DNA from 2 places in the Streptomyces sp. NPDC045968 genome. Region 1 is predicted to be linked to the other one. Evidence: predicted binding sites of a transcription regulator. Region 1 holds the regulator's gene; the other holds the start of a gene.
What was found. The regulator HspR, encoded in region 1, represses chaperone genes until heat shock. The targets are predictions, from matches to a motif close to TTGAGNNNNNNNNNCTCAA.

Region 1 (11,221 bases):
GTCGTCGTCCTCGCCGAACGCCATGTTCAGCATCGCGACGTTCTCCTGGCCGAGCTGCTGGAACAGCGGCTCGTTGCCCAGGCGGCGGGGGGAGTCACCGGTGCACTTCTCGTCGCCGCCCATGATCGCGAACTTGACGCCCGCGATGTGCAGCAGTTCGGCGAAGGCCTTCGTGGTCTTCTTGGCGCGGTCCTCGAGAGCGCCCGCGCAGCCGACCCAGTACAGGTACTCGACCTCGGAGAGGTCCTCGATGTCCTTCCCGACGATCGGGACCTCGAAGTCGACCTCCTTGGTCCACTCGACGCGCTGCTTCTTGGCAAGCCCCCAGGGGTTGCCCTTCTTCTCCAGGTTCTTGAGCATCGTGCCCGCCTCGGACGGGAACGCGGACTCGATCATCACCTGGTAGCGGCGCATGTCGACGATGTGGTCGATGTGCTCGATGTCGACCGGGCACTGCTCCACGCACGCGCCGCAGCTGGTGCAGGACCACAGGACGTCCGGGTCGATGACGCCGTTCTCCTCGGCGGTGCCGATGAGGGGGCGCTCGGCCTCGGCGAGTGCCGAGGCGGGGACGTCCTTGAGTTGCTCGGGCGTGGCCTTCTCGTTGCCCTCCATGTCCTTGCCGCCGCCTGCGAGCAGGTACGGGGCCTTGGCGTGCGCGTGGTCGCGCAGCGACATGATGAGGAGCTTGGGGGAGAGCGGCTTGCCCGTGTTCCACGCGGGGCACTGCGACTGGCAGCGACCGCACTCGGTACAGGTGGAGAAGTCGAGGATGCCCTTCCAGGAGAACTGCTCGACCTGGGAGACGCCGAAGACGTCGTCCTCGCCCGGGTCCTCGAAGTTGATCTCCTTGCCGCCCGAGGTCATGGGCTGGAGCGGGCCGAGCGCGACCGAACCGTTCGCGTTCCGCTTGAACCAGATGTTCGGGAAGCCGAGGAAACGGTGCCAGGCCACACCCATGTTGGTGTTGAGCGAGACCGTGATCATCCAGGTGAAGGACGTGACGATCTTGAGCGCGGCCACGGCGTACGTGATGTGCTGGAGCGTGCTCAGGCTCAGCCCGTCGAAGGCGGCGACCAGCGGGTACGAGGCGAAGAAGCCGGGCTCCCAGCCGTGGACCCCGTGCTGGGCACCCTCCAGACCGCGCAGCGTCATGATGCAGAGGCCGACGATGAGGATGACGGCCTCGACGAAGTACGCCTGGCCGGTCTTGGAGCCGGCGAAGCGGGACTTGCGCCCCGCCCTGCCCGGCCTGCTCAGCTGCCGGATCACGATCAGCGTCACGATGCCGAGGACCGTCATGAGCCCGAGGAACTCGGTGAAGATCTCGTACGGCAGCCAGTCGCCGATGAACGGGATCAGCCAGTCGGCCTGGAAGAGCTGGCCGAACGCGTTGACGATCGTGAGCAGCAGCGAGAAGAAGCCCACCGCCACGAACCAGTGCGCGAAGCCGACGATGCCCCAGCGGTTCATACGGGTGTGGCCGAGGAACTCCTTGGCCAGCGTGATGGTGCGCTGTGTGGGGTCACCCGTGCGGGTGCCCGCGGGCACGGGCTGACCCAGTCGCACGAAGCGGTAGATCTGCGCGATGGCGCGGCCGAAAAGCGCGACGGCCACCACCGTGATGACCAGCGACACGATGATCGCGGCGAGTTGCATTTGGGGGCTCCTCGGGCCTGCGAGGGTTTGGGGTACACCAATGATTATGGATTACTAAGCAGTAACTTAATGAGTCTGTGACGACACTATCCACTTATTCCGCCACGCTGTAGCCGGGCAGGCGGTGATCTGCGTCGCTCAGGTACCCCTTGGTGTCGCGACTCAGTCGTCGCAGGGCCACGCGCATCGGCAGCCGTACGGCTGCCGCCAGGATCGCCAGGTCGAGTCCCATCCAGTGGTGCTCGGCGTAGTGCTGGTCGAGCAGGGCGGGTTCGTCCCAGGGCATCCCGGAGCGTGCCCGCACCTGCGCGAGGCCCGTCAGGCCCGGCCGCAGCTCCTGACGCCAGCGCCTGGCCCCCGGCCCCTCGGTCCTTGGGTCGCCCGCCGCGAGGGGCGCGGGGCCGACGAGGGAGAGCTCTCCCCGTACGACATGGGGCAGCCGGGACAGCAGGTCGAGCCGGCAGCGGCGGGTGCGCAGGGAGCGCAGTTCGAAGACCCGGCCGCCGAGCCCGGTCCGCTGTTCGCGCAGCAATACGCCGCCGGGAGGGCGCCGTACGGCGAGCGCGAGGGCGCCCACGGCGAGCGCCGGTGCGACGAGGGCCAGGAGGGCCGTGCCGAGCGTGAGGTCGAGGAGCCGTTTGGCCGTCAGCCGGTCCGCCGCGTACGCGATGACGCGCGTCGCGGTACGGGCGAGGGCCGCCGCGGTCGCCCTCGCGGCCACCGCCACCGTCGCCGCGGTCCGTGAGGGGGCGTGCGCCCTGGTTCGTACCGCAGTCCGGTTCGCGTTCTGCATCGCACCTGCCCGGGGATCGGTGACGTGCCGGTTTTGACCGGCTCACGGCATTTTGTGACAGAACGATCCCATGGTGCGATGGTGGGTCGGGGTGTGTGGCGCGCGGGAAGGTGCGGGTGTCGCCTCGTGAGGCGCGCGACGCCGTGCCGGGTGCGGCGGCTTCTGGGGGAAATCCGCTGGTGGGACTGGGCGCGAGCACGTTAGTTGAGTCGACTCGGCTCATGTCTGTTGACTCTGGGACGGGTGTCATGCATCCTTGAGTCAGATCCACTCAAGTATTCAGTTGGAGGAATCGAAATGGCACGTGCGGTCGGCATCGACCTGGGCACGACTAACTCCGTCGTGAGCGTTCTGGAAGGCGGCGAGCCCACCGTCATCACCAACGCCGAAGGCGCCAGGACCACGCCGTCCGTCGTCGCCTTCGCGAAGAACGGCGAGGTGCTCGTCGGCGAGGTCGCCAAGCGCCAGGCGGTCACGAACGTCGACAGGACCATCCGCTCCGTCAAGCGCCACATGGGCACTGACTGGAAGATCGACCTGGACGGCAAGAGCTTCAACCCGCAGCAGATGAGCGCCTTCATCCTGCAGAAGCTGAAGCGTGACGCGGAGTCCTACCTCGGCGAGAAGGTGACCGACGCGGTCATCACCGTCCCGGCGTACTTCAACGACTCCGAGCGTCAGGCGACGAAGGAGGCCGGCGAGATCGCGGGCCTGAACGTCCTGCGTATCGTCAACGAGCCGACCGCCGCCGCGCTGGCGTACGGGCTCGACAAGGACGACCAGACGATCCTCGTCTTCGACCTCGGTGGCGGCACCTTCGACGTGTCCCTCCTGGAGATCGGCGACGGCGTCGTCGAGGTGAAGGCCACCAACGGTGACAACCACCTCGGTGGTGACGACTGGGACCAGCGGGTCATGGACTACCTGGTCAAGCAGTTCGCCAACGGCCACGGCGTGGACCTGTCCAAGGACAAGATGGCTCTCCAGCGTCTCCGCGAGGCCGCGGAGAAGGCGAAGATCGAGCTGTCCTCCTCGACGGAGACCACGATCAACCTGCCGTACATCACGGCGTCGGCCGAGGGCCCGCTGCACCTGGACGAGAAGCTCACGCGCGCCCAGTTCCAGCAGCTCACCGCGGACCTCCTGGACCGCTGCAAGAACCCGTTCCACAACGTCATCAAGGACGCGGGCATCCAGCTCTCCGAGATCGACCACGTCGTTCTCGTCGGTGGCTCGACCCGTATGCCGGCCGTCGCCGAGCTCGTCAAGGAGCTCACCGGTGGTCAGGAAGCCAACAAGGGCGTGAACCCGGACGAGGTCGTCGCCATCGGCGCCTCGCTCCAGGCCGGTGTCCTGAAGGGCGAGGTCAAGGACGTTCTGCTCCTCGACGTCACGCCGCTGTCGCTTGGTATCGAAACCAAGGGCGGCATCATGACGAAGCTCATCGAGCGCAACACGACCATCCCGACCAAGCGCTCCGAGATCTTCACGACGGCCGAGGACAACCAGCCGTCCGTGCAGATCCAGGTCTACCAGGGCGAGCGCGAGATCGCGGCGTACAACAAGAAGCTCGGAATGTTCGAGCTCACGGGTCTGCCGCCGGCCCCGCGTGGCGTGCCGCAGATCGAGGTCGCGTTCGACATCGACGCCAACGGCATCATGCACGTCGCCGCCAAGGACCTCGGCACCGGCAAGGAGCAGAAGATGACCGTCACCGGTGGCTCCTCGCTGCCGAAGGACGAGGTCAACCGGATGCGCGAAGAGGCCGAGCAGTACGCGGACGAGGACCACCGCCGTCGCGAGGCCGCCGAGTCCCGTAACCAGGGCGAGCAGCTCGTCTACCAGACGGAGAAGTTCCTCAAGGACAACGAGGACAAGGTTCCGGCCGACGTCAAGACGGAGGTCGAGGAGTCCCTCACCGAGCTGAAGGAAAAGCTCAAGGGCGAGGACACCGCCGAGATCCGTACGGCCACCGAGAAGGTCGCGGCCGTCTCCCAGAAGCTGGGCCAGGCGATGTACGCCAACGCCCAGGCCGATGGTGCGACGCCGGGTGCGGACGCGTCGGACGCCGGTCAGGCCCAGGCCGACGGTGACGACGTCGTCGACGCCGAGATCGTGGACGACGAGAAGGACACCAAGGGCGGTGCGGTGTGACCGAGGAGACTCCGGGCTTCGAGGAGAAGCCTGACGTCCCCTCCGACACCACCCCTGACGGAGCTGAGCCGAAGGACGCCACCCCCTCTCCGGAGGAGGAGGCGTCCCCGGCCGGGGACTCAGTACAGACAGTCGGTCTGACAGCACAGCTGGACCAGGTCCGCACCGCGCTCAGCGAGCGCACGGGCGACCTCCAGCGGCTCCAGGCCGAGTACCAGAACTACCGCCGCCGCGTCGAGCGGGACCGGGTCACGGTCAAGGAGATCGCAGTCGCGGGTCTCCTGTCCGAGCTCCTGCCCGTGCTCGACGACGTCGGCCGCGCGCGGGAACACGGCGAGCTGACCGGTGGCTTCAAGTCGGTGGCCGAGTCTCTTGAGACGGTCGCCGCGAAGATGGGCCTCCAGCAGTTCGGCAAGGAGGGCGAGCCCTTCGACCCGACGATCCACGAGGCCCTGATGCACTCGTACGCGCCGGACGTCACCGAGACGACCTGCGTGGCGATCCTGCAGCCGGGGTATCGCATCGGCGAGCGCACCATCCGCCCCGCGCGGGTGGCCGTGGCCGAGCCGCAGCCCGGCGCCACGCCGGCGACGGCGAAGGAAGAGAAGACAGACGACGAGGAGAGCGGTGGCACGGAGGAGGTCTGACATTCAGTCCGACCACCTCGGTGCACACCGACCGGCCAGGAGCCCGGCCTCATGGCCGGCTCCTCGGCCGATCGTCCGGAAGGAGGGACGTCGATGAGCACGAAGGACTTCGTCGAGAAGGACTACTACAAGGTTCTCGGCGTCCCCAAGGACGCCACCGACGCCGAGGTCAAGAAGGCGTACCGGAAGCTCGCCCGCGAGTTCCACCCGGACGCCAACAAGGGTGACGCCAAGGCGGAGGAGCGCTTCAAGGAGATCTCCGAGGCGAACGACATCCTCGGCGACAGCAAGAAGCGCAAGGAGTACGACGAAGCCCGCGCGCTCTTCGGCAACGGAGGCTTCCGGGCCGGTCCCGGTGGCGCGGGGGGCAACTTCAACTTCGACCTGGGCGACCTCTTCGGAGGCGCCCCGGGCGGCGGCCAGGCCGGCGGCGCCGGCGGGTTCGGTGGCGGCGGTCTGGGAGACGTCTTCGGCGGCCTCTTCAACCGCGGCGGCGCGGGCACCCGTGTGCAGCCCCGGCGCGGGCAGGACATCGAGTCCGAGGTGACGCTCAGCTTCACCGAGGCGGTCGACGGGGCCACGGTCCCGCTGCGGATGTCCAGCCAGGCACCCTGCAAGGCGTGTTCGGGCACCGGCGACAAGAACGGCACCCCGAGGGTCTGTCCGACCTGCGTCGGCACCGGACAGGTGTCGCGCGGCAGCGGCGGCGGCTTCTCGCTCACCGATCCCTGCGTGGACTGCAAGGGCCGGGGCCTCATCGCCCAGGACCCCTGCGAGGTCTGCAAGGGCAGCGGACGGGCGAAGTCGGCGCGCACCATGCAGGTCAGGATTCCGGCGGGCGTGCTGGACGGCCAGCGCATCCGGCTGCGCGGCAAGGGCAGCCCGGGCGAACGCGGCGGACCGGCCGGCGATCTGTACGTCGTCGTCCACGTCGACGCCCACCCCGTCTTCGGCCGCAAGGGCGACAACCTCACGGTCACCGTGCCGATCGCCTTCACGGAGGCGGCGCTCGGCGGCGAGGTGAAGGTCCCGACGCTCGGCGGCCCCCCGGTCACCCTGAAGCTTCCGGCCGGCACCCCCAACGGGCGTACGATGCGCGCCCGCGGCAAGGGCGCGGTCCGCAAGGACGGCACCCGCGGCGACCTCCTGGTCACCGTGGAGGTCGCGGTCCCCAAGGACCTCGCACCCGAGGCCCAGGACGCGCTGGAGGCCTACCGGAAGGCGACCGCGGAGGAGGATCCGCGGGCGGAGCTGTTCCAGGCTGCGAAGGGAGCTTGAGATGGACGGCCGTCGACGTAATCCGTACCAGCTGACCGACGAATCACCGGTGTACGTGATCTCGATCGCGGCCCAGCTCTCGGGCCTGCACCCGCAGACGCTGCGCCAGTACGACCGCCTCGGCCTGGTCTCCCCGGACCGTACCGCCGGACGCGGCAGGCGCTACTCCGCCCGCGACATCGAACTGCTGCGCACCGTCCAGCAGTTGTCGCAGGACGAGGGCATCAACCTGGCCGGCATCAAGCGCATCATCGAGCTGGAGAACCAGGTCGCCGCGCTCCAGCAGCGGGTCGCCGAGCTCTCCGCCGCGGTCGACGGGGCGGCGGTGGCCCTGCAGCAGCGCGAGGCCCAGGTGCACGCCTCGTACCGCCGCGATCTGGTCCCGTACCAGGACGTGCAGCAGGCGAGCGCGCTGGTGGTGTGGCGGCCGAAGCCGAAGAGGGCTACGGACTAGGTCCTGGCCGCATCCGTCGCAACGCACGAGAGGCCCGTGGTGCCCGACCGATGGCGGGGACCACGGGCCTCTTTCGCGTGCAGGGTCACTTGCCCGAGCCCTGCCACAGGGTGAGTGCCAGCGCCGCGCACGAGATCACCGCGGCCAGGGACGACAGGGGCCAGCGGGTGCGCTCCAGTGCGTCGAGACGCTCCTCGTGCTCGTCCAGTGCCTTGTCACTCTGGTCGACACGTTGCAGCAGAAGCGCCAAGTCGCCCCGGGTGGTGGCGAATCCGACGTCGACGGAGCGGTGCAGGCGTTCCAGTTCCCGGGCGATGCCATCGGCCTCGGACTGCGTCATCGCGGACCTCCTCAGATCCGCGGGACGTGCAGCCGGTCCCAGCTGGCACGTCCCGGGACGCCGTCCGCCGCGCTTCCGCTGTAGCCCAGCTCCTGCCCAGCGGTGACCTTTATTCTGGAGAGTGGCTGCGTGGTGCTGGTGGCGCCTCGTTGCAGGGCGGACAAGCCGGAAGACGACTGGCTCACCGTGCGTCTGAGACCGCTCAGCCCCGAGCTCACCTGCTGGATGGCCTGCTTCAGATTCATGTGAACTCCTGGTTCAGATGCCGCCCAGGGCATCGATCACCGACGACCCGTGTTCCGTCGCCGGACCGAATCTCTGACATCTTGATCACCGCCGTACGGGAAGGGCCGGTCAGATCCCTGCGAGCGCCTGGCTGAGTTTGTTGATGGAGTCGCGCGTGGAGGTGAAATTCTGATTGCGGGCGCTCGCCGTCGGCTTGCTGCTCTCTCCAGCGGCACGTAGCCGTGCTTGTAGTCCCGCAATGTCCCTGTGCGCGCGTTCCGCTGAGTTCTGGGCCAGATTGATGCGTCTGTTGAGGCTGCCGGCCCTGGACCTGCGGTAGAAAGCCTTGTCGGCGTACGGCCGAATCTTTGCCAGCTCTCTTTCTATCTTTTCCTGTTCCTTCATATTGTCTTCGTATTTCTGGATGGTCTTCTGTCCTGCGACCCGGCGCCACCATTTGTCGCCTTCCTTGGTCCACGGAAAGGCGTAGAGGGTGTTCCCGAGCCAGGAGACCCCCTTCTCGTCCACCTTGAAAAGGGTGAAGTCCGCTTTGACCAGGGTGAGTCCGGTGGAGAGCCCCGCCAGGGCGACCTTCATGTAGTCGACCGTGTGGTTCAGGGTGGCGATCTTCATGACGAGGTGGCTCGCCTCGTCCTTTCGGAAATAGAGACGCAGGGTCTCGCGCGCCGAGCGGGAGAAGACGTCCATGTCCAATGTGTGCGGTGAATCCGGCCCAGATGTGCTGGCTCCGGCCATGAGGTTTCACTCCTTGTGTGTGAGTTCCACGCATCGCCCCATTGATTTCCGTGACGCCTGGTGACACACTTCATCCGAATCCGGATGGTGAGGGCGGGGCCCATGAATGTGATGGTCGGCATAGCGGCATTTAGGGAATTATCCTTCTGCTCGTCACTCATGAAGGAAGCCGCGAAGTTCGCCGTGGAATTCTCTGAGAGACACTTCGACGTGCCTCAGGGTTTGTGGATTTTCACCGAGAAGCCAGTGGAAATTTCTCCCCCGGGGCCCGGGGAGCTGAATGCCTGGGCCGATGAGTGGATGACTCTTGGGTCCGGCACGGAAGCAGCGCGAGGTGAGAAGAGATCAAACGGGCTCGCGCGGCTGAAATCCCAGGGGCGCCTCTTCAGGGGCGGCAGTGCTCTCGCACCCGCTCTGGACGAGATCATCCAGTCCTCTGCGGGGCTTGCCGGCCACACGGTCGCCATCCTGCTGCTCAACGGCCCCCCGGCTGACGGCGCCGCCTTCGTGAGGACGATGAAGAAGGCGTCCAGGTATCCCGTCTTCTGGGTGTTCATCGGAACCAAGTGGGGCGAGGTGTGTCCTCTCGGTGTGGTGGACACGCTCGGTGAACGGCCCGGCGATCCGGAGAACTTCGTCGTTCTCAAGACGGACAACTGGTCCGAGTTGACGAGGTGGGCGACCACCCGGCGCATTCGCCGTGCGGTGGGGCGTTGGCAGAAGCGGACGCCCACGGGCTGAGCGAGGGAGCCTCCCCTGCAGCACCGCGCGCCGGCGGGACGAGAGCCGGCCGCGGTGCCAGTCGAGCATGGCGCTGGTGACGCGAACGTCCGCGACCTGATGCCGCACCGCCCACGCGGCCGGCCGGCGAGGGGCCGGGGCGATGAAGGGTGAGTGGGCGTCCACCAGCGGAAACGGACCCCTCACGCGCGAAGGGCGAGCCTCCGTCACGAGGCCGAGGCCGAGGACGACGATGCGCCGGTCTCCCGGGGCGTGGAGCCCGTGGTTTCGACCAGGCCCGACTGGACGAGCAGGGCGCCGAGGTGGGTGCGGCTCGACGCGTCGAGGGCCAGCATGAGCTTGGCGATGTGGGCGCGGCAGGTACGGACGCTGATGCCCAGCTTGCGGGCCACGACGTCGTCGACGTGTCCTTCGACGAGGAGGCGGGCGATGCTGCGCTGGACGGCGGTGATGGGGGTGCCGGGGGCGGCTGTGGGCAGCTGTTCGGCGAAGGGGGTGGCCTGTGCCCAGAGCATTTCGTAGACCTGCGTCAGGTAGCGGACTAACGCGGGGTTGCGTATCTCCAGGGCGACCTTGCGGTCGGGTGTGGCAGGGATGAACGCCACCTGGCGGTCGAAGATGAGCAGTCGGTCGACCGTCTGTTCCGTGGTGCGCACCTTCAGCCGGTCGGCCGGCACCTGCTCCAGGTAGTCCCTGAGGGCGGTGCTGTAGCGGGCCGGGTGCTGGTAGATGTGCCGGAGCCGGGCCCCGCGGTCGATGACGGTCTGGGCGTTGGCCAGCGCCTGCGGAATCAGCTCGGCCGGCCGCCTGCTGCCCGGCTGGGCGGTCAGGACTTCCTCCCTGGCAGCGGCGGTCGCCTCGTTGAGGGCCGCCTGGATCACGCCCTTTCCCTCGAGAACGGTGATCGCGAGACTGAGGTCCTCGCTGGCGACGGCGACCAGAGGGGCCAGCGACTTGCTCAGAGCGGCGGTGAGCTGGACGCGCTCCTCGATTTCCCGGGTGATGGGCTGGAGAAGGTGAGCCAGGCCGGTGGACGGTGGAACGGGCCGCATCCAGGCGTCATCCCTTGGGTCGGGATGGAGGAGGGCCATCTCGACGAGGCAGGGGGCGGGGCCGAGTTCGGCACGGGCGATGCGTCCATTGCGGAGTGCGATCTCGTACAGCCGGATCGCCGGGGCACACAGTTCCCTGGTCCCGTGTGGATGGACTGAATGCGCCCCATCCCTCTGCATTTGTGGCCCCTCACTTTTTGCAGTGCAACAAGATGACGGTGGTGGAAGCGAAGCTTCCGGGGGAGTGTTGAGAAGTCGGGGGAGCCGGGAACTTCCCTGATGGAACAGGGTGCGGCCGTGCTCTCCCCCGTTGCGCGGTCGCGCCTTCCGGCTCCGGGGTGGGGATGCCGACGGGCGCCGGACGGTCAGGAGTCCTGCTCCAGGATTCCTGACCGGGCGATGAGGTAGCCGAGCTGGGCACGGCTGTTGCTGCCGAGGGCGGCCGCGAGCTTGGCTACGTGGGCGCGGCAGGTGCGGACGTTCATGCCGAGTCGGCGGGCGATGGAATCGTCGACATGGCCCTCGATGAGGAGCTGGGCGATGGACCGCTGAACGCCACTGATGCCCAGGGGGGCCGGGTCGTACTTGACCTCTTCGCGCAGGGGCGCGGCCCGGGTCCAGAGTTGCTCGAATACGTTGACGAGGTACTCGACCAGCCCGGGGTGACGCAGTTCCAGAGCGACTTGGCGGTCGTCCTGGGCGGGAATGAAGGCGACCGTCCGGTCGAAGACGATCAGGCGGTCTATCAGTTCTTCGAGCGTCCGTATCTCCACATGGTGGCCGGCCATGCGTTCGGCGTAGGCGAGGGTGCTCGGGCTGTGGCGCACCGTGTGCTGGTAGAGGGTGCGCATGCTGACGCCGCGGTGGACCACGGACAGGCCACGTTCGAGTGATCTACTGAGACGATCCTCGTTCCTTCCGCCTCCGGGTTGGACGGTGAGGACCTCGGTACGGCACTCTGCGGTGGCGAGGTCGAGGGCGGCGTTGATCCGGTTGACGCCCTCGAGCACGGTGATGGCGTGGGTGGTCGGCGGCCCTTGCGCGCTGATGTCCATGAATGGCTCGAAGGATTCGGTCAGTTCGACCGAATGCCTTCGGCGCTCCTGGATCTCGCGCTCTATG
Region 2 (11,221 bases), on a different contig from region 1:
CGCGGGGCCGTCCAGCGCGGTCTGGACCAGGAAGCCCTCGGCCCGGAGTCTCGCGGCAATGGCGTCCACGATCGTGGAGTCGTCCTCGACCACCAGAACCCGGCGCTGCGCACCCGGGGTGGCCGCGACGCCGTTGTGGGTGGTGTGTGTCTGTTCCATCGCCCCGCCCCTGCCCGTTCTCGCGGGAGCCATTCCCCCGGAGGCACGGTCTTCGCTTGTGAATTTCGTGGGTGATCCCATGTGCCGGTCAGCAGCGTAGAGGCAGCGGGCGGTCCACGGCTACGCAGGGTGTTGTCCCGCGTGAGGAGTTTCACTCCTCGGGGACACCGGATCGCCGGCCTCGGGACTCCCGGCCCTTGGCCTGCGGGCGGTGTGCATACCGGGTGGGGGGTCAGTCGGTCCGCAGTGCGAGATGGACCACGTCCGGCACACCTCGGGCAACGGCTACTTCTTCAGTGCGTACCGCGCTGAATCCGGCATTCCGCATCGCCTGCTCGAAGGCCGGGGAGGGTTGCGCGGACCACACGGCGAGGACTCCGCCCGGCGTGAGACGGTCCTTGCAGACCGCGAGACCGGAGGCGGAATAGAGGCTTCCGTTGTCTTCTGTGACGGTCCAGTCGGGTCCGTTGTCGATGTCCAGGCACAGTGCGTCGTAACGCTCCGTGGTCGTACGGAGGTGGGTGACCAGGTCCGTGTGCGCGATCTCGGTCCGCGGATCGGCCAGCGCCGCGCCGGAGATCCGGTCCAGCGGCCCTTGCCGGTGCCAGTCGACGATGGCCTGCTCCCGCTCGACGACGACGATCCGCCCCCACCGCTCCTCCTCGGCCGCCCGGACGAGCGAGAACCCGACACCGAGGCCGCCGATGAGCACGGCGGGAGCGGTGCGGCCGGCGGGGAGCGCCGCGAGCGCCGCGTCGATCAGCAGCCGTTCGGACCGTCCGTCGGAGGTGTCCATGAGGAAACACCCGTTGGCGATGATCTCGAAGTCGTCCCCACGCTCACGCAGGACGACCTCGCCGAACGGTCCTTCGCGGCGGTCGAGCGTGACGGGGGCGGTGCTGGCGGACATGGCGTGGCTCTCCGGTCTCCGGTGGTGGCGGTCGGTCCGACGAACCATCCTGGCGCGCGGGGCCGTCCCGTACCAGCGAATTGACGGGGCGGCGGCGGGGCATCGGGTGCGCGGAGGCGCTCAGCCGGACTCCGGACGCGCGCCGCGCGCCACGAGGAGCGCCGCCCCGGCCGCGTACACCGTCAGGGCCACGGCCCACGCGGCCGACTGCGGTCCCGGCTGCATCGGCCACGCCCAGAACGCCGCCGCGCCACCCGGGGCACGGGGCGCCGCCAGGTAGACCGCGCCGCCGTAGACGGTCATCGGCAGCCAGCTCAGCCGGGCACCGAGCAGGACGGCCGCGGCCGCGGTGACCCCGGTCGCGCCCAGGACGTTGCGGACCATCGCGGGGGCGCCGAACTCCTCCGGATGCCCCGGCACGGCCAGCGCGAGCGCGCCCGCCGTCAGTGCGGTCAGGCCCACCAGATACAGCAGCCGCAGCGGCCACCAGCGGCGGACGGCGGTCCGGTCCAGCTCGTCGGTGTACGAGTGCAGGCCGGTGCCGACGGCGGCCGAGGCGAGAAGCGGGGCGAGCGCCAGGACGGGGACGCGCGCGGTGTGGTCGAAGTACGGCCGGTCCTCCAGCCAGTCCGCGGCCCAGGCCGCGACCAGGACGATGCAGGTCAGGGCGGCGGCGGTGAGAGGCAGGGCGCGGGAGCGGAGGCAGAGCGCGGGCAGGTGGCGCGCGCGGTGTCTCGGCGCGGTCGCGGCAGCGGGCACAGGGGCCGTCACCCCCGGGGGCGCGGGAGTGGTCACAGGAGGGGAACCTCCTTCGGATCGCAGCCGTGCGAGGCCAGATAGCGGCCGAGCCAGATCCTGCGGTCCGCTTCGGGCATCGCGGTGAGGCGGGCCAGGAGGGCCAGATGCGGTGAATCCGGTGGGGAGCCCGCGTCGGCCCCGGGGACCAGCCAGGTCCGGACGGCCAGGTCGGTGTCCCAGATCCGGGCGGCGGACTCGTCCTCGTACGTCTGGTCGGGGCAGTCGCGGGCGGGCATCAGATCGTGCAGGGTGCCGGTGGCGTAGTCGGCGGGGCGCAGGAGTTCGTCGCGCACGACGGTCCATCCACGGGTCATCGGCGGCAGCGCCGACTCGCCCCGGCGTGGACGCACAGCGGGGTCCACGTACCGGACGGGTGCGCCCGGCACACCCTCCAGCCGGGAGAGCAGCCCGGCGAGGGCCTCGGAGGCCTGGGGCAGCAGCGCCTCGTCCAGCGCGCTCACGCAGATCTGCGGGGTGGTGTCCCCGCAGACCAGCCGCGTCGCCGACGGGTCGGTGCGGAACAGGCCGGAGCCGGTGTGCACGATCAGCGGCGCCACCGACGCGGCCACCGCGAGCGGTACGACGGCGAGGAACCGGTGCCGGGCCGCGTACGCGAGGAGCAGCGCGAGCGCCAGCCCGCCGGACCAGGCGGCCATGACCGGCCCGAACCACCACACGGGGACCCCGAAGGGAATCTGTTCGGCGGGGCTCAGGTACCGGAGGTCGGAGCCGACGTACGAAGGGGCGCCCAGGCAGACGTACGTGACCGCCGCGAGAACCGGTGCGGTCAGCCGCCACCGGCACACCCGCCCCACCACGAAGCCCAGGAACGCGGCGCACACCAGGAAGCAGACATCCGCGAGGACGAGCGTGAGCGAGGGGCCACCCGCCCCGGTGTACGGCCAGGTCGCCGCGAACGCTCCGGCCAGCGCGACGAGATACCCGGCGACCGCCCACACGGCGATGGGCGCGGCGGCGGTCACCGAGCGCGCCAGCCGGCTGCGGGGGACGGACAGCCAGAGGCCGTCGGTCCGGCGGCGGTGCTCGCGACCGCCCTGCCAGCAGCCCGCGGCGGCCGTGAGCGGGCCGGTGAGCAGGGTGGCGCCGGAGTGCAGCAGGCTCTGGGTCTCGCCCCAGCTCCCCTGCCACTGGCCCGCCTTGGCCGCCATGGTCACGAGGAGGGTGAGAGCGACCGCCGGCCCGGTCCAGGGGGCGAAGCCCCGCCGGAGCTCGGCGCCGAGCGCGGAACGCGTCGGGTCGCCGGCCGTCTTACTCCGGGCGCCGTCCGGCGGGCTCAGTACGTCCGTCATCGGGCGGTCACCGCCGTACGGTGGGCGCGCAGCGCCGCCGTGTAGCCGCGCTCGATGGGATTGGCGTCGGGCCCGCCCGGCTCCACGGTCTCGCCGCCCAGTTCGACGAGCTCGGCGGTCGTGCCGCGGTAGGCGACCCGGCCCGCCTCGATCAGCGTCACGTCGGTGCACGCGGCGGCGACGTCCTCCACCAGGTGGGTGGAGACGATCACGGTGGCGGTACGTCCCAACTCCCGTAGCAGTGCCCGGAATTCGACCCGCTGTTCCGGGTCGAGACCGGCGGTCGGCTCGTCGAGCAGCAGCAGGTCCGGCTGGTTGACGATCGCCTGCGCGATGCCGACACGGCGGATCATGCCGCCCGACAGGGTCTTCACCTTGGCGTCGATCCGGTCCGCCAGGCCGACGCGCTCCACGGCCCGCTCCACGGCGGCGGGGGTGGCCGCGCCGTCCATCTCCTTGAGCCAGGCGACGTACCCGACGAACTCGCGGACCGTGAAGCCCGGGTAGAAGCCGAACTCCTGCGGCAGGTAGCCGAGTCTGCGCCGCACCGTCGCCCGGTCGCGGTGTCCCGACGCGGCGCCGACCTCGTGGCCCAGCAGCTCCACCCGCCCCCCGGCGGGTGGAGCCACGGTCGCCAGCACGCGGATCAGTGAGGTCTTGCCCGCGCCGTTCGGGCCGAGGAGTCCGTGCACGCCCGCCGCGAAGTCCAGGTCGACGGCGTCGAGGGCGGTCTTCCTGCGGTGCCGGACGGTCAGCCCGGTGACCCTTGCGCTCACAACGTCTCCAGATGGTCGAAGGATCTACGGCGTGCGGCGAGGAGAGCCGCGCACACCAGGGCGCCGGCCGCCCAGCAGCCCTGGACGCCGGGCCCCGCGAAGTACGGGGCGGCCTCGGCGGCCAGCGCGGCCGGCCCCCGGGGCGAGGCGCCGACGGAGGGAAGGGCGACGGCGAAGGCCCAGCCCGCGGCGACGGCCGAGGCGCCGGTCCGGCAGCCGACGTACGAACCGAGGGCGAGGGCCGCGAGCGTCAGCGCCAGCCCGGGCAGCAGCCACGCCACGGCCCCGGGCCCGCCCACCTCCGGGGGCAGGGCGGCCCCGGCGAGGGTCAGTGCCGGGATGCTCGCCCCGAGCACCGCGGCGGTCCTGGTCAGCAGCAGCCGCAGTCCACCGGCGGGGGTGGCGGCGGTGATCTCGTACAGGGGATCGGCGTGCCGCCCGTACGAGACGAACACCCCCGCGAGCGGCAGCACGGGCGCGACGACGAGGAGCAACGGCCGGACCGACCCGCCGAGCCCCGCCCCGTACGCCAGGGCGAGAGCCCCCGAGGCCACGATCACGAGCGCCAGCAACCAGGGCCCCCGCAGGGCGGGCCCGGCGGCCCAGAGCACGCGGGCCACGGGGGAACCGGGCGTGGCGCGGAGCGCGCGGGCGACGCGGGCCACGCGGGAGCCGGGCGTGGCGCGGAGCGGGCGGGTGCCCATGAGGCCGGCGCCGGGCCGAAGCGTGCGGGCGGCCCGGGGGCCCGCCTCCGCCAGGACGTCCGCCCGGATGTCCGCCAGGAGCGCTCCCACGCCGTCCCGGGTCCCGACCGCCGACGACACCCGTGCCGCGCAGTTCCCGCACGCCTCGACGTGCTTCTCCAGGGACCAGGCGTCGGTCTCCGTCACCGTGCCGGCCGCGTACCGGGCGGCGAGCTCCCCGTCCACGTGCCATGCGTGCGTATGCCTCATGCCGTACCTCCCAGCGGATCGCGTTCCGAGGCCAACAGGTCCAGGGCCGCGCGGAGTTCGCGTCTGGCGCGCATGGCGCGCGTCTTGACGGTGCCCTCCGGTATGCCGAGCAGCCGGGCGGTCTCGCGGGTGGTCAGGCCGTCGATGACCGTCGCGCGCAGTACCTCCCGCAGCTCGGGGGAGATCCGGTCCAGCGCGGTGCCCACATCGCCGTACTCCAGGCCGGCCAGCACCCGTTCCTCGGCGGACGGCACGGCGGCCTCCCACCCGGTGGCCCCGGAACCGGACCCGGACCAGGACCCGAACCGTGCCGCCCTGGCCCCGGCCCGCTGCGCGTCGACCAGCCGGCGGGCCGCGATCACCCACAGCCAGCCGCCGACCCGCGCGCCCCGGTGCGAGCCCGCGGACTGCCAGGCCGTGACGAAGGTGTCCTGGAGCACCTCCCGTACGGTCTCCGCGTCCCCGCACCGGCGGCTCAGCCGGGCATGGAGCCACCCCGCGTGCCGGTCGTAGAGCGCGCCGAGTGCGCCCGCGTCCCCCTGAGCGACGGCGCGCAGCAGCGCGCCGTCCTCGTCGTCCCCGTCGGTCCCCGAAGGGCGCAGCAGCCTCACACCTGCTCTATCGACGGGCGGAGCGTGTCCGGTTCACCGGCCGGGAGATTCCGTGGCCGGGAGATTCAGCGGACCGGCGAGGCCGGCGCCGCGAACGCGACGTCCGCGGCGCGCGAGGTGACCTCGGCCTCGTTGCTGATGGCCCAGGCGGCGACCCGTGACGCCGTGGCCGCCGGTATCTCCTCGCTGATTCCGGGGGCCGCCGGAATGTTGTGCGTCGCGTGGGCGTCGTACGGGAGGACAACTCGATAACCGCGTTCCAGGGCCCCACGGGCTGTTGCCTGGACGCACATCTCGGACATCAGGCCGCAGACGACGAGTCCGCGTACCCCGTGGCCGGCCAGCAGGCCGCCCAGCGTCGTCCCCTCGAAGCCGTCGTCCCTGGATTTGCGGACGACGAACTCGCCGGGGCCGGTCTCGACGGGGAAGTGGAGTTCCCAGCCGGGCGTGTGGGGCTCGTCGCCCGCTCCGGCGGGCCCGTCGTTCTGGATGTGCACGACGAGCGCCCCGCTCGTACGGGCCCGTGCGATCAGGCCGGTCGTGCGGTCCAGGAGCAGGGCCGCGCCGGGCACCGCACCCGCCCCCGTCACGGAGGTGGACTGGACGTCCACCACGAGTAGCGCCTGGAGGGGAGAGCCGGGAGGAGTCATGGCGCCATCATCGCCATCCCGGCCCGCCACGCTCCACGTGATTTCGAGCCGTGAACCGGCACCGGCCGGGTGATCGCTGAGAGCGAACAAGGCTTGGGGAACATTCCGGCGCTCAGGAGCATTGAGTCCACATAGCTCAACTTGACTGCCGAAGGGGAGATCATGGCTACGGAGTCCAAGGCGTTCACACCGATCGACCTGCCTGTGCTGCCGCTCGACGACGAGGTAGTGCTGCCCGGAATGGTGGTGCCGCTGGATCTGTCGGACACGGAGGTGCGGGCAGCCGTGGAGGCCGCACAGGCCGCCGCGCGTGCCGGTGGCGGCAAGCCCGAGGTGCTGCTCGTCCCGCGTATCGACGGGACCTACACGGGGACCGGCGTCCTCGGCACCGTCGAGCAGGTCGGCCGGCTCTCGGACGGAGACCCGGGTGCGCTCATCCGGGCCCGTGACCGGGTGCGGATCGGTGCCGGGACCAGTGGGCCCGGCGGAGCGCTGTGGGTGGAGGGGACCAAGGTCGACGTGCTCGTCCCGGACCCCCTGCCCGGCTCCGCCGCGGAGCTGGTCAAGGAGTACAAGGCACTCGCCACCAGCTGGCTCAAGAAGCGCGGCGCCTGGCAGGTCGTGGACCGGGTGCAGCAGATCGAGGACATCTCCGCGCTCGCCGACAATTCCGGTTACTCGCCCTTCCTGACCACCGCCCAGAAGGTGCAGCTCCTGGAGACCGCGGACGCGGTCGCCCGGCTGAAGCTCGCCATCCAGTGGCTCGGCGAACACCTCGCCGAGCAGGATGTGGCCGAGTCCATCGCCAAGGACGTCCAGGAGGGCGTCGACAAGCAGCAGCGCGAGTTCCTGCTGCGGCGCCAGCTCGACGCCGTACGCAAGGAGCTGTCGGAGCTCAACGGAGACCCTGAGGACGAGTCCGACGACTACCGGGCGCGCGTCGAGGCCGCCGACCTTCCCGAGCACGTCCGCGAGGCGGCGCTCAAGGAGGTCGACAAGCTGGAGCGGTCCTCCGACCAGAGCCCCGAGGGCTCCTGGATCAGGACCTGGCTCGACACCGTCCTGGAACTGCCGTGGACCGAGCGGACCGAGGACGCGTACGACATCCCCGGTGCCCAGCGCGTTCTCGACTCCGAGCACGCGGGCCTCCAGGACGTGAAGGAGCGGATCACCGAGTACCTGGCGGTGCGCAAGCGGCGCGCCGACCGGGGGCTGGGCGTCGTGGGCGGCAGGCGCGGCGGCGCGGTGCTGGCGCTGGTGGGTCCGCCGGGAGTGGGCAAGACCTCGCTCGGTGAATCCGTCGCGCACGCGATGGGCCGCAAGTTCGTCCGTGTCGCGCTCGGCGGTGTCCGGGACGAGGCGGAGATCAGGGGCCACCGGCGTACGTACGTGGGCGCCCTTCCCGGGCGGATCGTCCGCGCCATCAAGGAGGCCGGTTCCATGAACCCGGTCGTCCTGCTCGACGAGATCGACAAGGTCGGCTCGGACTTCCGGGGCGACCCGGCGGCCGCCCTCCTGGAAGTCCTCGACCCGGCGCAGAACCACACGTTCCGCGACCACTACCTGGAGGTCGAACTCGACCTCAGCGACGTCGTCTTCCTGGCGACGGCCAATGTGCTCGACGCCATCCCGGAGGCCCTGCTCGACCGCATGGAGCTGGTCAGGCTGGACGGCTACACCGAGGACGAGAAGGTCGTCATCGCCCGCGACCACCTGCTCCCGCGCCAGCTGGAGCGGGCCGGTCTGGAGGAGGAAGAGGTCACGCTCGACGAGTCCGCGCTGCGCAAGCTGGCCGGGGAGTACACCCGCGAGGCCGGCGTCCGCAATCTGGAGCGGGCCGTCGCCCGGCTGCTCCGCAAGGTCGCGGCCCAGCACGAACTGGGCGACCGCGAGCTGCCGTTCACCGTCACCGACGAGGATCTGCGGGGTCTGATCGGACGCCCGCACCACGTGCCCGAGTCCGCCCAGGACCCGGCCGAGCGCCGCACCGCGGTACCGGGCGTGGCCACCGGACTCGCGGTGACCGGCGCGGGCGGTGACGTGCTCTTCGTCGAGGCGTCGCTGGCCGATCCGGAGACCGGGGCGTCGGGGCTGACCCTGACCGGTCAGCTCGGTGACGTCATGAAGGAGTCCGCGCAGATCGCGCTGAGCTTCCTGCGCTCGCACGGCGCCGAGCTGGAGCTGCCGGTCGCGGATCTGAAGGACCGCGGGGTGCACATCCACTTCCCGGCGGGTGCGGTGCCCAAGGACGGTCCGAGTGCCGGTATCACCATGACGACGGCGCTGGCCTCGCTGCTGTCCGGCCGGCTGGTCCGTACGGATGTGGCGATGACGGGTGAGGTGTCGCTGACCGGACGGGTACTGCCGATCGGTGGCCTGAAGCAGAAGCTGCTGGCCGCGCACCGTGCCGGGATCACCACCGTGGTGATCCCCAAGCGGAACGAGGCCGACCTGGACGACGTACCGGCCGAGGTCCTCGACGGCCTTGAGGTCCACCCGGTGACCGACGTCCGCCAGGTGCTGGAGATCGCCCTCGCCCCGGCCTCGGCCGGGCTCCGGGAGCAGAGGGTCCCGGCCGCGGCGTGAGTGTCATGCAGTGACGGGCGTGGCATGACGTGCACGGCCGGTACGGACGGCCCGTTCTCCCGATGGGGAGGGCGGGCCGTTCCGCTTGAGCGGACACGCGCTGGGCCGGCACCGCCTAGGGCCGGTAGATGGTGCCAGGCACCGGCTCGGCCGGGGCCATCAGCTGGGGGACGGTCACGAAGGTGTAGCCGCGCTCCTTCAGCGCGTCGATGATGCCGGGTACCGCGGGCACGGTGCCCTTGTAGATGTCGTGCAGCAGGATGATGCCGTCCCTGTCAGCCTGGTCGAGAATCCGCTTCCTGATCAGCGCCGAGTCGTTCGTGGAGTAGTCCTTCGCGGTCGCGCTCCACAGGATCTGCGACAGCCCCAGCTCCTTGCAGATGCCGGAGACCGTGTCGTCGGTGCGGCCCTGCGGCGGGCGCATCAGCCGCGGCTTCCTGCCGGTGATCGCCGCGATGGCGTCCTGTGTCTTCTCCAGCTCGGCCCGTATCTTCGCGGGCTCGCGGTCGGTCAGGATCTCGTGCGACCAGGTGTGGTTGGCCACCTCGTGCCCCTCGGCCGCGATGCGCCGCACGGTGTCCGGGTACCTGACCACGTGCTTCCTGCCGAGCAGGAAGAAGGTGGCGGGCACCTTCTTCTCCTTGAGGGTGTCCAGGAGCCGCGGGGTGTCCTCGGCCGGGCCCGCGTCGAACGTCAGCGCTATGCACTTCGCCTTGCGGCAGTCCACCTGCCCGAACGACCCCTTGGCATCGGCCGCGGCCTCCTGGCGCGCCGAACCGGGTGCGGTGGTCTCCATCGAGCAGCCGCTGAGCGCGAGTGTGAGCGCGGTCACCAGGGCGGCAGCCAACCCGGCGCCGGACGACGTCATCTTTCTGGGCACAGCAGGTCACTCCTCAAGACCGGCCGCACACGGACCGCGCGGCACGCCGAGGACTATACATAGCGCGTATACACGCAGTGTATAGAAGGGTGAGGTGCTGGACGTGAGCGGTGGAAGCGCAGGTCGGGAGGGTCGCGGCCCGAGACGGCGGAGGCCCCGGCGACGCGTGTGCGTCACCGGGGCCGCCGCGTGAAGCGGTGGGGGCCGATCAGCCGTAGGCGAGGGCCTGTACGCGGTCGAGGGCGCCGTTGAAGTGGTTGTGGTCGCCGACGGTCGGGCCGGACGACGTGTACTGCCACATCGTGTAATAGCCCCAGCCGGCCGGGAGCTCGCCGACGGTGGTGTTGTAGCGGGCCACCCAGAGCGGGTTGGTGGCGCCGAAGCCGGAGTCGTTGCCCGTGCAGGTCTGCCACCAGCTGGTCGCGGTGTAGATCACCGCGTCACGCCCGGTGCGCGCCTTGTAGGTGTTCACGAAGTCGCGGATCCAGGAGACCATTCCCGCCTGGGACTTGCCGTAGCACTGCGCGCCGTACGGGTTCCACTCGATGTCCAGTACGCCCGGCAGCGTCCTGCCGTCCCCCGACCAGCCGCCCCCGTTGTCCACGAAGTAGTTGGCCTGGGTCGCCCCGCTGGTCGTGTCCGGGGTGGCGAAGTGGTACGCCCCGCGGATCATGCCGACGTTGTAGGAGCCGTTGTACTGCTGCGCGAAGTAGGGGTTCTTGTAGTACGTCCCCTCGGTGGCCTTGGCGTAGGCCCACTTCACGCCGCTGTTCCAGAGGGTCGACCAGGCGACGTTGCCCTGGTGGCTGCTGACGTCCACGCCCTCCGTCTGGACGGCGCGGGTGTCGCGGGGGAGTCCGCCCTGGCCGTCGTGGGCGATGACTCCCTGGCCCATCCTGGCCGTACCGCGGGCGGGGGTTTCGGCGGCGGTGGCAGCGCCGGGCAGGGTGAGGAGGAGGGAGAGTGCTGCGAGGAGGGCTCCCGCCGCGGCGAAGCGCGAGCGGCGGGACGAACCGGATCTGTGCACGGGCATGTGAGTGCCTCCGGGGCCTCGGTGGGGGGACTGCTGACCCAGGGACGCGTGCGGGACATCCCTGGAAGGCTGCCATGGTGTGGACATGTCACCGTGGGCATCTATGAAGCTACGCACGTAGACCCGCGAGGCGGAAGAGGGCCCGGCCGCTGCCGTTGGTCTAATCCTGCGAAATACTGACCGAGCTGCGGCGATGACCGGCGGCGGAAGAAACTTTCATCGGCGGGAAAGCGTATGAGGGGTGCTGACGTGCACGGGAGCGAACGCGGGAGTGAACCCGGCGCGGTCGGCGGGAGTGGTGTGGACCACGAGTTCCTGGCGCTTGAACGGGAGTTGGCCGTCTTTCTGCGCAGGGCGCGGGCCAACTCCGGGGAGATGGCCCGAGAGGTGCACCCCGACCTGGAGTCCGCCGCCTACGGCCTCCTCGTACGGCTGGAGTCGGCGGGCCCGCAGCGGGCCACCGACCTCGCCGCCTACGTCGGCGTCGGCAAGGCGACCATGAGCCGTCAGCTGCGCGCTCTGGAGAGCCTCGGCCTGGTGGCCCGCGAACCCGAT

Region 2: a site for HspR is predicted at 6,289-6,307, ahead of lon (endopeptidase La). Genes of this name have one in related genera too.

What each region holds. Positions count from the first base shown of each region.
Region 1 covers NZ_JBWKLF010000003.1:232,321-243,541, reverse strand. The annotation lists gene AC07FA_RS10535 ((Fe-S)-binding protein) at 1-1,659, opposite strand, end outside; gene AC07FA_RS10530 (sugar transferase) at 1,754-2,452, opposite strand; gene dnaK (molecular chaperone DnaK) at 2,750-4,606, shown strand; gene grpE (nucleotide exchange factor GrpE) at 4,603-5,253, shown strand; gene dnaJ (molecular chaperone DnaJ) at 5,347-6,531, shown strand; gene AC07FA_RS10510 (heat shock protein transcriptional repressor HspR) at 6,533-6,985, shown strand; gene AC07FA_RS10505 (hypothetical protein) at 7,071-7,325, opposite strand; gene AC07FA_RS10500 (hypothetical protein) at 7,337-7,570, opposite strand; gene AC07FA_RS10495 (hypothetical protein) at 7,680-8,306, opposite strand; gene AC07FA_RS10490 (vWA domain-containing protein) at 8,409-9,047, shown strand; gene AC07FA_RS10485 (LuxR C-terminal-related transcriptional regulator) at 9,254-10,279, opposite strand; gene AC07FA_RS10480 (helix-turn-helix transcriptional regulator) at 10,465-11,221, opposite strand, start outside.
Region 2 covers NZ_JBWKLF010000004.1:426,953-438,173, forward strand. The annotation lists gene AC07FA_RS14790 (response regulator transcription factor) at 1-159, opposite strand, end outside; gene AC07FA_RS14795 (spermine/spermidine synthase domain-containing protein) at 392-1,069, opposite strand; gene AC07FA_RS14800 (hypothetical protein) at 1,190-1,786, opposite strand; gene AC07FA_RS14805 (hypothetical protein) at 1,861-3,177, opposite strand; gene AC07FA_RS14810 (ABC transporter ATP-binding protein) at 3,174-3,953, opposite strand; gene AC07FA_RS14815 (zf-HC2 domain-containing protein) at 3,950-4,906, opposite strand; gene AC07FA_RS14820 (RNA polymerase sigma factor) at 4,903-5,517, opposite strand; gene AC07FA_RS14825 (isochorismatase family protein) at 5,583-6,167, opposite strand; gene lon (endopeptidase La) at 6,330-8,753, shown strand; gene AC07FA_RS14835 (polysaccharide deacetylase family protein) at 8,869-9,633, opposite strand; gene AC07FA_RS14840 (lysozyme) at 9,842-10,666, opposite strand; gene AC07FA_RS14845 (MarR family winged helix-turn-helix transcriptional regulator) at 10,901-11,221, shown strand, end outside.